DNA from 2 places in the Desulforhabdus amnigena genome. Region 2 is predicted to be linked to the other one. Evidence: riboswitches for the same ligand, from Rfam matches in the RefSeq annotation. Region 2 holds a riboswitch; the other holds the start of a gene.

Region 1 (7,381 bases), 530 kb from region 2:
TCCAGCGCTTCGGCCTGGCCAGGTTCAAGGGTTCCACAAAGGCTTTATCCCTTTCTTCCTGAGTAATGAATCCCACTTCGACCATACGATCCAGCACATACCTCTGGCGATCCTTGGCGGAAGCATAGTTCTGATGCGGAGAAAACCGGGTGGGAGCTTTGGGCAGCCCTGCAAGGAGAGAAGCTTCGGCAAGATCGAGATCTTCGACATGCTTGTCAAAATAAGTTTGTGCCGCAGCTTCCACGCCATAGGCCCCCGAACCAAAATAAATCTGGTTGAGATAGAGATAGAGAATTTCGTCTTTGCTCAGCGTGTGATCGATACGGTAGGCAAGGAGGGCTTCTTTGAGTTTACGGATAACCGTGCGTTCCGGCGTAAGAAGGAGAGATTTCACTACTTGCTGCGTGATGGTGCTTCCTCCCTGAACAATTTCCCCCGCCTGAAGATTTTTCATAAAGGCCCGAAAAATGCCGGGAAGATCGACCCCTCCGTGTTCATAGAACCGGCTGTCTTCGGCCGCAAGAAAGGCTTTTATCAAATAGGGCGGTACCCGATCCAGAGGAACCAGAAACCTGCGTTCCGTATAAAATTCCCCAATGAGAGAACCATCGGAAGCATAGACACTCGAAACCAGAGACGGATGATAGTTCTTGAGAGCGCGAGCACTGGGCAGAGACCGATCCAGCTGAATATAAAAGGCGAAAGCCGCAATACCCGCTATGGCGACGACACAAGCGATGAACCCCAAAAAAGTGAACAACAGCCAGCGAAGAAGGCTCATTTCCTGCCTCCGCCTGAAAAAACCTAAGTGTTTCATCTATATCACCTCATAAGCAAGAGAAATTTAAAATTTTTTATTTTGAGGCAAAATCAGAAAAATTCCAACCTTTTTAACATAATCACAATGCCAAGGAAAGAAACTCCAAGAAATACCATCGAAAGGCAGGCTTGAATGTTCGATGTGGGGATTTTAGCTTAAGCACTGAAGCAATAGCAACGAATCTTTGACATTCCGCCTCATTGATGTAACGGCGGTCGATCCTGCATTACGTCGTGAAAGGAGGAAACCAGGACCATGAAAGCACTCTGTTTCCACGAACACGGGGGGCCTGAAGTCATACGGTACTGCGATGTTCCGGATCTTCAACCGGCACCGGGTGAGGTTCTCATCCAGGTCAAAGCCTGCGCCCTCAATCATTTGGACATTTGGGTACGGCGGGGCTGGCCGGGACTTAAGTTGCCGATGCCCCACTGGGGCGGCTCGGATGTTGCCGGTATTGTGGCGGGACTGGGGCCGGGAGTCACCGGTTGGAGCCTGGGAAGCCGTGTGGTGGTGGATCCGGGTTCAAACTCCGTAGAGGATGAATTCACCCGGCGCGGAGAACATAGCCTGAGTCCCGGTTACCACATTCTTGGCGAACAGGTACGCGGAGGGTTGGCGGAATATGTGGTCGTCCCGGCGGAGAGTCTCATGGCCATGCCGCAGGATATGGATTTTCCGTCAGCAGCGGCCCCTCTCCTGGTTACCCTCACAGCCTGGCGCATGCTCATCCACCGAGCCAAACTGCGTGTTGGAGAATCGGTTCTGGTAGTGGGGGCCGGAGGCGGAGTGAACAGCATGGCCATCCAAATTGCAAAGCTTGCAGGGGCAACCGTTTACGTGGTGGCAGGCAATGAAGAAAAGGCAGCCGGCGCACGGGAGCTGGGAGCCGATATCGTTCTGGATCGTTCCAAATGCGACTGGGAAAGGGAAGTGTTAAAGCTCACGGACAAACGCGGCGTGGATGTCGTAGTGGACAACGTGGGAGCCGCCACCATCCACAAGAGCATGAGAGCGGTGGCGCGTGGAGGCCGCATCGTCATAGTGGGAAACACGAGCGGCCCTCAGGCCGAAATCGATATCCGCTTCATCTTCAGCAAGCAGATCAGTCTCATAGGAAGCACAATGGGCACACATCAGGACTTCAGAGAAGTGACCTCTCTCCTCTGGGCGGGAAAACTGAAACCTGTCATCCATCGGATCATGCCCCTCAAAGAAGGGCGCCGGGCTTTCGAAATCATGGAAAAGGGCGACCAGTTTGGAAAGATCGTCCTCGAACCGTAGATAGAAATATTTGTAAATGAGACTTGACAGCCATCCCCCCTTGTAGTAGAGGAATACTCGATATAATTGCATAGTGATCAGGTGCTGCAAAGCTTAAAAGGGAATCCCGTGACAATCGGGAGCGGTCCCGCCGCTGTGATCGGGGACGAAAGCCGCCTTTAAAGCCACTGTCACATTCGGGATGTGATGGGAAGGTGCGGTGAGTAGAGAGATCCGAGAGCCAGAAGACCAGCCTGACCACTTGAGGACTCGGTACGGTAGAATACTGAAGGACCTCGAATACGGAGTGCAGACCTCATCGGCTTTACAGGCCGGGAATTCTACTCTACGAAAGCGATGCCTTTCATATGCAAAATGTCTGCAATGCCCGTATAGTCTTCCCTAAGGATCAAGTTTAAACAGGGTGCAATCCTTAGAGCTTCGGCTCTAAGGATTTTTTTTTGCTTCAGCACCAGCCCTACCTCAACACACACTAACCTCTTACCCCCTGGAAGCACTCGTGCTTCCAGGGACTCTTCAACGTTCATGGAGGTCCAGGATGAAAAAAGGCTTCATTCTTTACGTGACGGAAGGGAAAAACGCATTGCAGGATACAATGGACTTGGACGAGACGCGGAACCGGTTGGGAGCGGACCGGGTGTGTCTTGCAACCTCCGAATCGGATATCGCCTACGGTTGGTGGAAGATGATGACTCAGGGAGTTCACACGGTCTTTTGTGTCAGGGCTGCATACAGCGAAGCCCAGGACGCCTTCGAAATCCAGGGAACCCCTTTGAGACTCTGCGGATAGAAAAAGGGGACCCTCCGGTCCCCTCACTTGGCTACGTTACTGCCTCAACATCCAGTTGTGGATGGCAGCATGCAATGCCTCTGCAGCCAGATAAGCGCAGTGGGTCTCTTCTTCGGTCAGTCCCTTGAGCACCATGAGGATTGTATCTCCCTCTATCGCCGCAGCATCGTCTATGTTTTTTCCTCTTGCCAGTTCCGCCGCCACGGAACCACACGCCAGGCTGGAAGCACACCCGTCAGAGAAAAAGCTTATTTCCTCGATACGTTCTCCTTCAATGCGCAGATATATTTCCATGGTTTCACCACAGTGACCCGTGATGATACCCGACGAAGTCGGATTTTCCATTCTTCCCATGAGAGTGGGTTCCCGATTCAGATCGAAAAGCTTTTCTCCGTAAACCTCTTCTTTCTCAGCCTCCGCATATTCCCGAACAGTGCCCATAAGAATGTCAGAAGATTCTTGCATGACTGGATACCCCATTCTTTCTTTTTTCCCATACGTTTGAAATTTATGTACCATACATCATACTCATCACCCAAAGGAGATACCCAAAAAACTCGATCTGCTCAACCCCCAATATTGAACTCAAGACAACCGCTTCATCACTTCCCTGAAAATAATCAGTTTTTGTATATCCTGTGTTCCTTCCCCCAGAGAAGCCGCCCAGGCATCCATGGGAAACTTGTGGATGGGGTGCTCGAAAATCACGGAGGCGGCTCCAAACAGGTCGGCCGCCCACATTCCCACCTCGCGGGCAATCTCTACCGTAAGATACTTGGCCATGGACGAATCCAACCGAAAGTCTCCGCCGCGGTCTTTATTCCAGCACGTTTTCCACAGCACGAGCCTCGCCGCTTCGATCCTGCTGTAGAAATCGGCAATTTCAAAAGATTTCGCCTGGTAATCAGCTATCTTTCTCCCAAAGACTTCCCGCTTCCGGGCATGATCCACACCCAGTTCAAAGGCTCCCACCGCAGTTCCCAGAGCGAGCGCACTGATGGTCACCCGGCTGTTGGTGAAAATCTCCAAAACCTGCTGCAACCCGCGTCCATGCTCCCCCAGGAGATTCTCATCGGGGACAAAAACGTCTTTGAACTGAAGTCGGGTAAGATCTGAAGGGATCCAAACCTGCTTGTTGAGCTTTTTTCTGCTGATTCCCTTCGACGACAGGTCCACCAGAAACATGGACATGCGCCGGCTTCTCTCCGCCCGAGGGCCGGTAACAGCTGTGATGATGGCAATATCACTGATATTGCCGTTAGTAACATAGCCTTTCGTCCCGTTGAGCACCCATCCGCCGTCCACCTTTTCGGCATTGAGGGAGATGTTTGCCACGTCACTTCCAGCTGTGGGTTCCGTATTTCCAAGGCATATGAGCGTATTCCCGAGGATGGCGGATTCCAGATGAGCTTTTTTCTGCGCCTCGGAACCAAACAGGGTCAACCCTTTGGTTCCAAGAGAAATCTGCACCAATACGGCGACCGCCACTCCCGGGGAAATCCTGGCCAGCTCCTCCATGAGCACCGATTGTTTGAGGACGGGTTGCTCCACGGGACCCTCCTTCCCCTGGTCAAACGCGAGCCACCCCTCTTTCCCCAGTTCCTGGAAAAAGCTCCGCGGCACCATCCTTTCCCGATACCATCCGGCAACATGGGGCGCCAGACGCTCCCTGAGAAAATCCTCAAAACGTTTTCGCTCTTCCATTATTTCAGCAGGAAGCAGAAAATCCATGGATTCTCCTCCTTTCAGATGTTCAACCGCATTTCTTCATGAACATCGTTTGATTTCCGATTTCATCTATCGAAAGAATAAAATCAAAGATAACCATGAAAAAAGGAAGTGGAAAAATCAAAAACGAGAGAGGTGCATCACCCAAAACTCATTTCATCCAGAGGAGGCTCAAGGCTGGGAAAAAGGTAATGATTCCAAGGGTGATCAGGAGAATGGCCAGGAAAGACAAAGATGCCCGGTACAGATGCACGATGGACTTTTCGAAGCGAAGGCTTGCGATAAAAAGGTTCATTCCGATGGGAGGCGTGGAATAGCCGATCTGCAGGTTGGTCAGAAAAATGATCCCCAGATGAATCAGATTGACCTCGTAGCTCATGGCAAGGGGAACGATAAGGGGAACCACGATGACCAGGGCGGAGAAAACATCCAGCACGCACCCCACGAGAAGCAAAAAGAAATTCAAGATCAGGAGAAAGAGATACTTGTTGCTCACATAGGTTTGCATCAATTCGAGAATTTTGTTGGGCACCTGCTGGTCGATGAGAAATGCGTTGAAGGCGAGGGAGGCCCCAAGAATGATGATGATTCCCCCCACCATCATGGAGGTTTTCAGTATGATGGAAGGAATGTCTCGCAGTTTCACTTCCCGGTGGATGACCATTTCCACCAGGAGCACATAGAAGACCGTAACGGCGGCAGCCTCGCTCAGTACGAGAAAACCGCCGAAAATTCCTCCCAGGACCACCAGAGGCAAAAGGATTTCCCAAATGGCTTCCCGGCCCGCCGCCGCCAGTTCGGAAAAGTTGAACCGGGAATGCATCCCTGTGCAACCGCAGCGGACCGCTGAATACATGCTGTAAAGGGAGAGCAGGATCAGCATGAGGAATCCCGGCGCAACGCCTGCCAGAAAAAGGTCTGAAATCTTGGTGTCCGAAACCACCCCGTAAATGATGAGGGGGAGGCTCGGCGGGAACAGGAGTCCCAGGCTTCCCGATGTCGTGAGGAGGCCCAGGGAGAAATTTTCTTCATAGCCATCCTCGATAAGGGCCGGATAGAGGAGTCCGCCCAGAGCCACGATGGTCACTCCGGAAGCCCCGGTGAGGGCGGTGAAAAAGGCGCAGGAAAGCAGGGAAACAACGGCCAGACCACCGGGAGTCCGCCCCAGAATGGCTGAAGAAAACCGGACAAGCCTCTTGCTGGCTCCGCTTTCGGCAAGGACATAGCCGGCGAAAGCGAACAGGAGCAGGGCGATGAGCATGGGATTGGCCGCCAGCCGGTACATTTCAATGATGACAACGGAGAGATCTACATCCAGAAAATAAAAACAGAGCAAGGCCGCCGCAGAAATGACGATGAAGAGCGGCATTCCGGAGATGGCCAGCAAGCTCAAAATCAGGCTCAGGAACATTTTCATGTTTCGCTACCGTTTGGACCCTGCTTCAGACTGATGATGAACCGGTATGCACACCGGAGGGACATGACGGCGAAGCTGAAAGGAAAGATGGTTTCGAGCCACCAGTAGGGGACGGCAGCAAACGCAAAATCCCCCATCGCCTTCTCGTTGACAAGAAAGGTCCAGGATGCGTAGAAAAGCAGGCTTCCCACAAGACAGGAGAACAGATCGCTTGCGAGCGTAACGACAAAATTGCCTTTGGGATTGAGCAGGCGGGGAAGAAAATCGATGCGAATATGCTTGTTCTCTGCCGTGGCCCGCGCGGTTCCAAGCAGGCTTACCCAGAGCACGATATGCCTGAGCAGCGTATCCCCCCAGACAATCCCCGTGGAAAAGAAATTCCGGAGAATGATCTGAAAGAGAGAAAAACCGGTGAGAAAAAGGACCAGCGCCACCAGAATCCACTTTTCGACCACTCCATAACACCGGGTCACAACCACAATGCTGTTGAGTATGGAGGAAGCCATTAGTTTCTAGGGATGCTCGGCCCTGTATTCGGCAAGGGCGCTTTTGACCCTTGCGACCGCATCAGGCGGCAGAAACTTTGGATCGAGACTGGCCATGGCTTTGTCACGCAGATCGATAAACCCTTTTACCTGGGCCGCATTGGGAGTCACCTTCTGAACGCCTCGCTTGAGGATGACCTGGATGGCCTCATCATTATCCTGGCGGGTCTTCTCATTGAGCCGCTTCAAATGTTTTGCACATACTTCCCGCATCGTCTGGCGGAGAGGCTCGGGGATCTTCGCCATCACTTTCTTATCGATGAGGAGGGCTCCACCAATATAGGAAAGAGGAAGATCCGTGAAGTACTTGATCTGGGTATTCCACTGAGTCACCAGCGCATAATAAGGCGAATTATAGACCACATCCAGGAGGTGCGTCTGTAGAGCGACCAGCACGTCCGGGATGCCTATGGCCACCGTCGAAACATCGGCTCTGTCGATCAACGCCTGGGACATGGGCATATTCGCCTTGGCCCAGACCTTCTTGCCTTTCAAATCCTCCAGGCCGGCAATGGGGGAAGTGGACATGAAATAGAGAAAACCCAGTTCAGGCCAGCCCAGGATTTCATAGCCGCATTGCAGGAAGTTCTTCCTGAAATCCGGTTCCATTTTTCCCATAACGTAATCGACTTCCCCATAATTGTGGAAGAGGAAAGGGACCTGCATCGCACGCAGAGTCGGATCCATGTCGGTAAGAGCCGTGGCCGTAAAGACTGCGGCATGGACAAGTCCAACGCGCAGCTTCCTCAACACATCCTCCTCGTCGCCGAGGACAAACCCCGAAAACATCTTGAAAC
Region 2 (7,381 bases):
GATGTTGGGAAGGTCCATGATGGAAAGATCGGGATAGCACTCCTCGCTGAGTCCCAGAGCCTTTCCCGGCAGCCATTCGAGGGAGCCGTGCTTGCCCACGTGCATGACGGCGTCGGCCTTGAAGACGTTTTTCAGCCACCGGTAATGAGCCAGGTAATGATGGGGCGGAGACAGGTGCAGGTCATGGAGTATCGCTTCGGGGTTCTCCAGCTTGCCTCGGGGGGGTTGAATGGTCAGAAACACGTTCCCGTTGGCCAGTCCCGCAAAGAGGAGCCTGTCCTCATGAACAAACAGCTCGCCCGGCATTTCGCCCCAGTTCTCCGTCATCTTCCGGCGGACGATTTCGGGCAGGGCTTCGTGCCAGGGCATGAAAACGCTCCGATCGGCCGTCGCTTCCGCCCGGTCGGCCATCTGGTCCGGAGTGAGCCACTTCCGGTCACAGGTCATGCGCTGCAGCAACTCGTTGGCCAGTTCATCCCCGCTCTCGTAGCGACGCTCGATGCGGTAGCCGCTCTCGGCCATCACGTCCAGCAACCGTTTGACGGCGGTGAACGTATCGAGCCCGGCGGCACACCCGATCCGGTCGTTTCTCGGCGGATAGTGGTGAAACACGATGCCGATGCGTTTCTCGCTGTTGGGCTTGCGCCGAAGGTTTGCCCAGTTGAGAGCGAGCTTCACAAAAGCGGCCGTGCGTTCGGGAATGGGGCGATAACAGGAGAGGAGTGCTCCCGTGACGGGATCCACCGTGTCCTCCTCCCGGGAGGCCACAGGAAAGGTGATCAAGTTGCCGTCGAATTCCGGCTGGGCGGCCTGGAAAGTGACGTCCATGATGGACAAGCCCTGGATGCTCTCTTTCCATACCGCATAGGGATTGAGGGTACACATGGCCTGCAAAACGGGGACGTTCAAGCCGGGAAAAACAGTCGCATAGTCCGGCTGGGTCATGGTCATGGACATGGCCATGGCGCTCACCAGGACATCAATGCGCGGCTTTTCGCCGTCCATGAAATACTCCTTCACGACCTCGTCGGAGCCCCGGTTGCCGATGGCCGCATCCTTGAAGCGCATGCTGAAGACGGGCAGCACGTTGGCGCCGCGCGCCTCGATCTCCCGGATAAGGGCATCGATGTGCGCCAGGTTTCCGTTCAGCCAGTAGGTTTGGTTGAACCAGATCCCAACGGTAGGTTTTTGGCGATTGATGTACTCGCCGGCGTAAAGGCCGAAGTCGGCCACATGCCCCGCCTCCGGGTGGTAGATTCCTTCCTGGACCACGGGCTGGGGAGGCGGAACGTCTGTCACGGGTCCACCCGTCAGCATGGCGGAAAGGTACGCCAGCGCCCGTTCGACGTTCACCGGCCCGCCGGCGGTCAGGTAGCGGCAGAGGGCCTCCCAGGTCCCGTCGTTCATCCCGTCGGAATACTCCCGCGCGGCCAGGATAGCCTCGTCGTCACTTCCGGTCGGCTGGATGTACAGGTGGGGAACGGGCTGCCCCGCCGCCCGGTGCTCTTTGAGGGCGGAGACAAGGGGCTCGAAGGCCGGGCACGACGCCTTGCCTCCGTGGAGGGCTACGATCACGGCATCGGAGCGAAGAGCGTCGGCCACAAAGGCTCTTGCCCGCGCCTGATCGAAAAGCTGCGTTTGAGTCCGGGCCGATACCTCCACCTGACCTCCACCGTCACGGAACCTCGACACACCACGGCTCAGGGAAGGGAGCTCCGTCGCCGTCGCGCTGAAATAGCTGATCTGAATTGTCTTCATAGCCCCTCCTTCTCACCTGCCAGGCATTCGATGATGTTGAGCCCGGACAGAGCTGTTAGTGATGCGCGCCGGCATAATCAGCCCAGGCGAACAGCTGGAGCCCACGGTAGGTCGCTCCGGCGCTTCCCCGAGTGCGCTCGTGCACGTCCGGGAGACTGTCCAGGCTGACTCCAAAAGAAATGGAGTAGCGTCGGCAAAACTCGATGAACCGACTGTCGATGAGCGTACCGTTTGTCTGCGCCGCCAGGAGAACGATCCATGTCGCCAACCCGCGGGATTGGGCCGGCGACTCCTTGCATGGCAGCGGGCGTATGGAGCTTCACTGCTTTTCCTCCGCCAGAGCCGGCAGTTGCCGGTACCAGATACGCCGATACTCTGTAACGAGCTCGGGGTGGAAGATGCTGATGAGATCGGCAAGCACGAGGTCTGGGCGTGTGATGCCGGTTTCCCAAAAATCGTTGCCGCCTTCGGCATTGACCCTGGCGTCATTATTGAAGACTTTTCCCGAGCAAAATGACGAAAAACGCTCGTAGCGATCATCGATTTCCCGCAGCTCCGCAAGGGAGCGGCACATCCCAGTGTCGACCCAGAATTCCGCCGCCCTCGCCCGCTCCACAACGGTTTCGATGGCGAGGGGAATGCTTCCCGGCGTCTTGTCGTCGCGCCAGAGGTAGTGCGCTCCGGCATCCTCCAGGAACCGGGCGTTGTAGACCAGAATGTACACGAAGGTCTCCCTGGCGTTGCGCCAGGGTGTAAGCACCTCCAGCCGCTTGTAGGTCCCGTGGTATTCGATGGTAAAGCATCGCGCGAAGCGAAGCCGGGCTTTGTGGGGAAAGAGATCGACCGATTCCGCGGCGGGGGCAGATTCCCCCGTTGTGACGGAACCGGGACTGCCCCAAGTGATGGGATGCATGCCCATGCAAAGCAGCCACGCCGCCACGAACAGGATTAACCTCCATCGTTTTTTCAAGGTTATTGCAATCTGTTGCAAGCAGAATCCTTCCCTTCTTTTTCGCTGAGTCGGCGCTTCGAAAAACCGCTAAAGGCTGTCAAACGATCCACCTATTCACCGATTTATCAAAGCATGCCCGGAACGGCGTTCACGATTTTTTCCACCAGGTGCGCCGCCCCTTCGGCTCCAAGGAAAGGTTGGCCGCAAGTGTGGACTTCCCGACGCCTCCTTTGCCGTACACAGCAATCCGTTTCATTTCCTCACCTCCTGAGCCGTTTTCCTATGGGCCTTTCCACAGGCCTCGCAACTCATGGTCCCGTCATAGGCGTACTTCACGAAACCAGTCTCACAATCCCTGCAAGCAACCTTGGTCTTCATGGTTCGGGATTTCTGCATGCCCGCAGGGCCCGACTGGTACTCCGCCCAACGGTCGAAACAAGCAAGGTCGGGGATGTAAACGCCGCAATGTCCGGCCGAATCGCGGCTGCAAGCCGCTCCCACAAGGTCCAGGGGGAATTCGGGAATTCGACCTTTGCCGGCATAGCTCCTCTCAGAAAGCCAGCTTCACGCCCCCGCTGAACGTCCTTCCCGGCATTGCGTAACCGCTCTCCGTATAGTCTTCATCGAAAAGGTTCTGGACGCTGAGGAATGCTGAATACTTCTTGAGAAAGGTATAGGTGAGCGCCGTATCGACGGTGACTGCAGAAGGCTCTTCCCAGCTTACCCTGTTCCAGTTGTTGTCATACAGGGGAACAATCTTCTCATCCTGCCATGCTACCCGCACGGATGTGGTGAGGTCACGGGGCAGCTTCAAGGTGAGAAGGCCGCTGATCTTGTTCCGGGGCATGTAGGTGCTTCGAACCCAGTCTCCGTCATCCTCGACCTTCGAATCGACATAGGTATAAGCGAAGTTCAGTTTCAGCCACTGCCACGGTGTGATGTCGACGTATGTTTCAATGCCCTGGACCCGTGCCTCGTCGGCGTTCACATACTTCATAGTGAAGCCGTCATATTGGATCAGGCTATCGAAATCCGTATGAAACCAGGTCAGTCCCGCCGTAACCTTCTTGTCGAGCAGCGTCTGCTCTATGCCGACCTCATAGCCGACGCTCTCCTCAGGCGTCAAGTCGGGGTTCCCGATCGTGTAGAGGTAACCGTTCCAGACATACCCCCCATAGACTTCGTAAAGGGACGGCGTGCGGTATCCGGAGCCCACATGAGCGTGGACCTTGGTGCCGAACTGTTTAAAGAGGTAGGCTGCGGAAGCTTCCCCAACGAGCTTGGAATCAAACTCCTCGGGGTAATTGAAGCGGCCTCCGAAATTGAGGAAGAGAGACTCATCCAAAAACTTGAGGCTCGCCTGGGTGAACAGGTCCCAGTTGTACCAGTCTTCTTTGTAATACACGGGGCTGTAGTCATCGTTGCTGGGATTGTTGGGTTCACGACCGTCGTAATCGGCCTGCTTGAAATCGAGACCACTGATAAGGGTGAGCCAATCGGTGACCTGGATGTTTTGCTGTGTTTCGATGTATCCCGTGGAGCCGTCGTAGTTGGAATGGTTTCCGTTCACAGTCGGCGTCCAAAAGTAATGGCGCTCGGTTTCCGCGTAGGAGCCTTTTATGGAATAGTTCCAACAGCTAGAAACGGCATGGTTCATTGTGAGGCCGTACAGAGCTGAGAGGCCTTCCCGGTGTTGATCGGGATCGGCGGTTTGTGTCACGAGCTTGCCGTTGGCATCCAGACTGGGAGTGGTTTCCGTCAAGGCGAGGTCGGAATCGAAGTAGAGGGAGGTGAATTCGAGGGTGATGTCCGGAGTGATGCGGAATCCAGCCCCGCCGGAGAAGCCGAGGTTGTCGTACCAGAAGCCGTATTTTCCACCGAATTTCTCACCGTCCGATGTGACATAGATCGGGTTAAAATCAATATAAAACGAGCCCTGTCCATGGTAGAATCGCCCATTCTCAATAAATGTGCCATACTCCCCGAATTCGCTGCGGACTTCCGCTCCGGTGCCGCGCTTCCATTTGTCGGAAATGATGTCGATGACGCCGCCCATGGCTTGCGATCCGTACAGGGTGCTCTGTGTGCCCTTGAGGATTTCGATCCGCTGCATATTGCTTGGCGAATACAAATCCTCAAGGAAGTAGGTAAACGCACCCTGGGGGTCTGCCTCGTCCTTGAGGGGGAATCCATTGTACTGAAACTGGATGTATTGGCTCGGCACGCCCCGGATGTTCAGATGGGCCCACTGTCCCGTTCCGCCAAGGCGCCGGAGATAAACGCCCGGCTCGTAGTCAAGGAGACCAGGAATAAAATAATCCTCCTGCGCGTCTCTTTCTTCGCTGGTCACAACGCTCACGCTTTTCGTCACTTGCGAGAGCGGCGTTTCGACTCTTGTCGCCGTAACGACCACAGGCTCCAGGTTGGCGGTTCCTGTAGCTACGACGCTGGCTTCCTCCTTTCGGGAAGTGTCGTCGGCCTCTTGCGCTTCTTTCCCTTCGGTCGTTTCCTGTTTGGTTTCTTCCTGTTTGGTTTCTTCTTGAGATTGGGAGGGCAAGGGATTGTGCGCCAAAACAGCAAAAAGAACGACCAGTGCAAGGATGAGCTTCGATGTCCTCAGTAGTGAAAAACGCATTGAGACAACCTCCTTTCCCCCCTCGGGGAATGTTGAAAGGTTTATGCATCCACTCAGGTCTCCTGGCTCACGTTCATCCTATTCGCCGCGCCTTCCCATCACGCCTTGGGCGTGACAGTGACATCCTTGCGGCTTTCGTCCCGATCACAGTCGCGGGGCGGCGGAAGATTCCCACTTCCTTCCCTTAAGCCGATGCATTTTACTGTAGTGTGGCTATACGGTTCTATCGTTGATGCCTATTCCTCAAGGTCTTTCAAAAGCACTCCTTCGCGTCCCGGTGCCTGTTCACCCAGTCACCGATTCATCTCCGAAATGGAATTCAGCCAAAAAAAAATCCTTAGAGCTTTTGGCCCTAAGGATTGCACCCTGGTTCTCTTGGTCCTTTAGCGGTCCATCCGGTATTACCACGTACCGATCGACCCTACATCATCAGGCAGGTATTCTGACTTACGGATCAATCTACTCTCTGTGCCTTCCCATTTCGCTTGCGCAAAACAGTGGCTCTATCGGATTTCGTCCCCGTTTACAGCGGCGGGACCGTTCCCGGATTTCACGGGATTCCCTATTAAACCTTGCGGTACCTGATGATTCACTTATTTTCACGTAGCCGGTACCTCTATAACAGCCGAAAACTTTTGTCAATATTCAAATAAACACCTCTCTAAAATCAGCGCATTCTTATCTTGCGTCATTCCGAAAGGTTATATTTGTCCAAGTATCCCCTGGGAGTCACCATCCAGCCGTTCCAGACGTAGGTTTTGCTGTTTCCCACGATGAGAATGGATTGCATGTCCACTTCCTCGAAGGGAATCTCGGCAAGAGTCGTGATGCACTTCCACTGCCCGCCGCGCATGGCCTTTCGAATGATGGCCACGGGGGTTTCGGGGGCCTTTTCGCGGAGGATCACTTTCTGGGCTTTTTCCAGCAGATCGGGGCGCGTTTTGCTCCTGGGATTGTAAATGGCCATGACGAAATCCGCGGATGCGGCCGCCTGCAAGCGTTTTTCGATCAGTTCCCAAGGGGTGAGATGGTCGCTCAGGCTGACCACCGCAAAATCGTGCATGAGAGGGGCTCCAAGGATGGAAGCCGCCGCATTGAAGGCGGCCACCCCCGGAATCACTTCCACAAAAAGATCCGGAGGAACCTCCCCCTTCTCATCCCGAAGGTCCGCCGGCTCTGTTGAAGGGGTGCGGTGGGGAGGACTCGAAACGCGCAGGCTCCGTTCACGGCAAATGTCGAAGACCAAACCCGCCATCCCATAAATCCCGGCATCACCACTCGATACCAACACCACGCGGTGTCCCTCGAGGGCACGATCAATGGCGAGCCCGCAGCGGTCCACTTCCTTTCGCATTCCGCTGGAAAGGACTTCTTTGCCTTCCAGCAATTCTTCGATCAAGCCCAGATAAGTTTTATAGCCGAGTACCACTTCCGCCGAAAGGAGGGCATCCAGAGCTTCGGGCACCATATAGGAACGGTAGCCGGGCCCGAGGCTTACAATGGATAGCCGACCCGTGCTATGGCGAGAGTTACATTGAACGTTTTCTGCTTGGGAACAATGAGGGTTTGGCTCCCGGCGCTCAGAAGAGCTGTCGCTTCGCATACGCTTTGAACTCCTATGTGCTTGGCCACCTGAGTGGATGGATTGGGCACGGTTATGTTTTCGATCTCTTTGCGGGAATAAAAATGAACAGGCCTCTGAAGCATTGCCGCCGTTTCGATGATCCCCGCCTCATCGGATTTGAGATCGACGCTCACAAGATTTCTAATGGAGAGTGGGGAGAGCTTTTCACGGGCGAAGACCCTTTGCAACCATTCCATGATTTCCTGGGCCGGCGTACCCCGGTTGCACCCGATCCCGACGACCAGATTCCGGGGGCGCAGCACCAGGCATTTCAGAAACGCGGGAACCAGGGCCTCCGAAACCCAGACGCCCACTCTCTCCATCAGGGTCGACATGAGGGATGGGGGGGAAGAGAGGACCTCATGCAGCCAGTCGATGTTCCCCTGGCTGGCCAAATCCCTCTTCAACCGGC

What was found. A riboswitch is a leader RNA that binds a small molecule or an ion and turns the genes downstream of it on or off. The one in region 2 is predicted to bind cobalamin.
Region 1: linked by a shared signal. The riboswitch ahead of QMG16_RS14765 (hypothetical protein) and the one ahead of QMG16_RS12495 (TonB-dependent receptor plug domain-containing protein) in region 2 are both predicted to bind cobalamin.

The regions. Positions count from the first base shown of each region.
Region 1 is NZ_BSDR01000001.1:3,468,177-3,475,557, reverse strand. Features, by position in the region: gene QMG16_RS14775 (penicillin-binding protein 1A) at 1-817, opposite strand, end outside; gene QMG16_RS14770 (zinc-binding dehydrogenase) at 1,076-2,104, shown strand; cobalamin riboswitch at 2,167-2,355, shown strand; gene QMG16_RS14765 (hypothetical protein) at 2,643-2,894, shown strand; gene QMG16_RS14760 (iron-sulfur cluster assembly scaffold protein) at 2,931-3,359, opposite strand; gene QMG16_RS14755 (acyl-CoA dehydrogenase family protein) at 3,480-4,625, opposite strand; gene QMG16_RS14750 (TRAP transporter large permease) at 4,774-6,039, opposite strand; gene QMG16_RS14745 (TRAP transporter small permease) at 6,036-6,545, opposite strand; gene dctP (TRAP transporter substrate-binding protein DctP) at 6,552-7,381, opposite strand, start outside.
Region 2 is NZ_BSDR01000001.1:2,933,966-2,941,346, forward strand. Features, by position in the region: gene cobN (cobaltochelatase subunit CobN) at 1-1,758, opposite strand, end outside; gene QMG16_RS12485 (hypothetical protein) at 1,814-2,026, opposite strand; gene QMG16_RS12490 (substrate-binding domain-containing protein) at 2,078-2,749, opposite strand; gene QMG16_RS12495 (TonB-dependent receptor plug domain-containing protein) at 3,261-5,345, opposite strand; cobalamin riboswitch at 5,381-5,552, opposite strand; cobalamin riboswitch at 5,761-5,945, opposite strand; gene QMG16_RS12500 (precorrin-3B C(17)-methyltransferase) at 6,034-6,813, opposite strand; gene QMG16_RS12505 (cobalt-precorrin 5A hydrolase) at 6,840-7,381, opposite strand, start outside.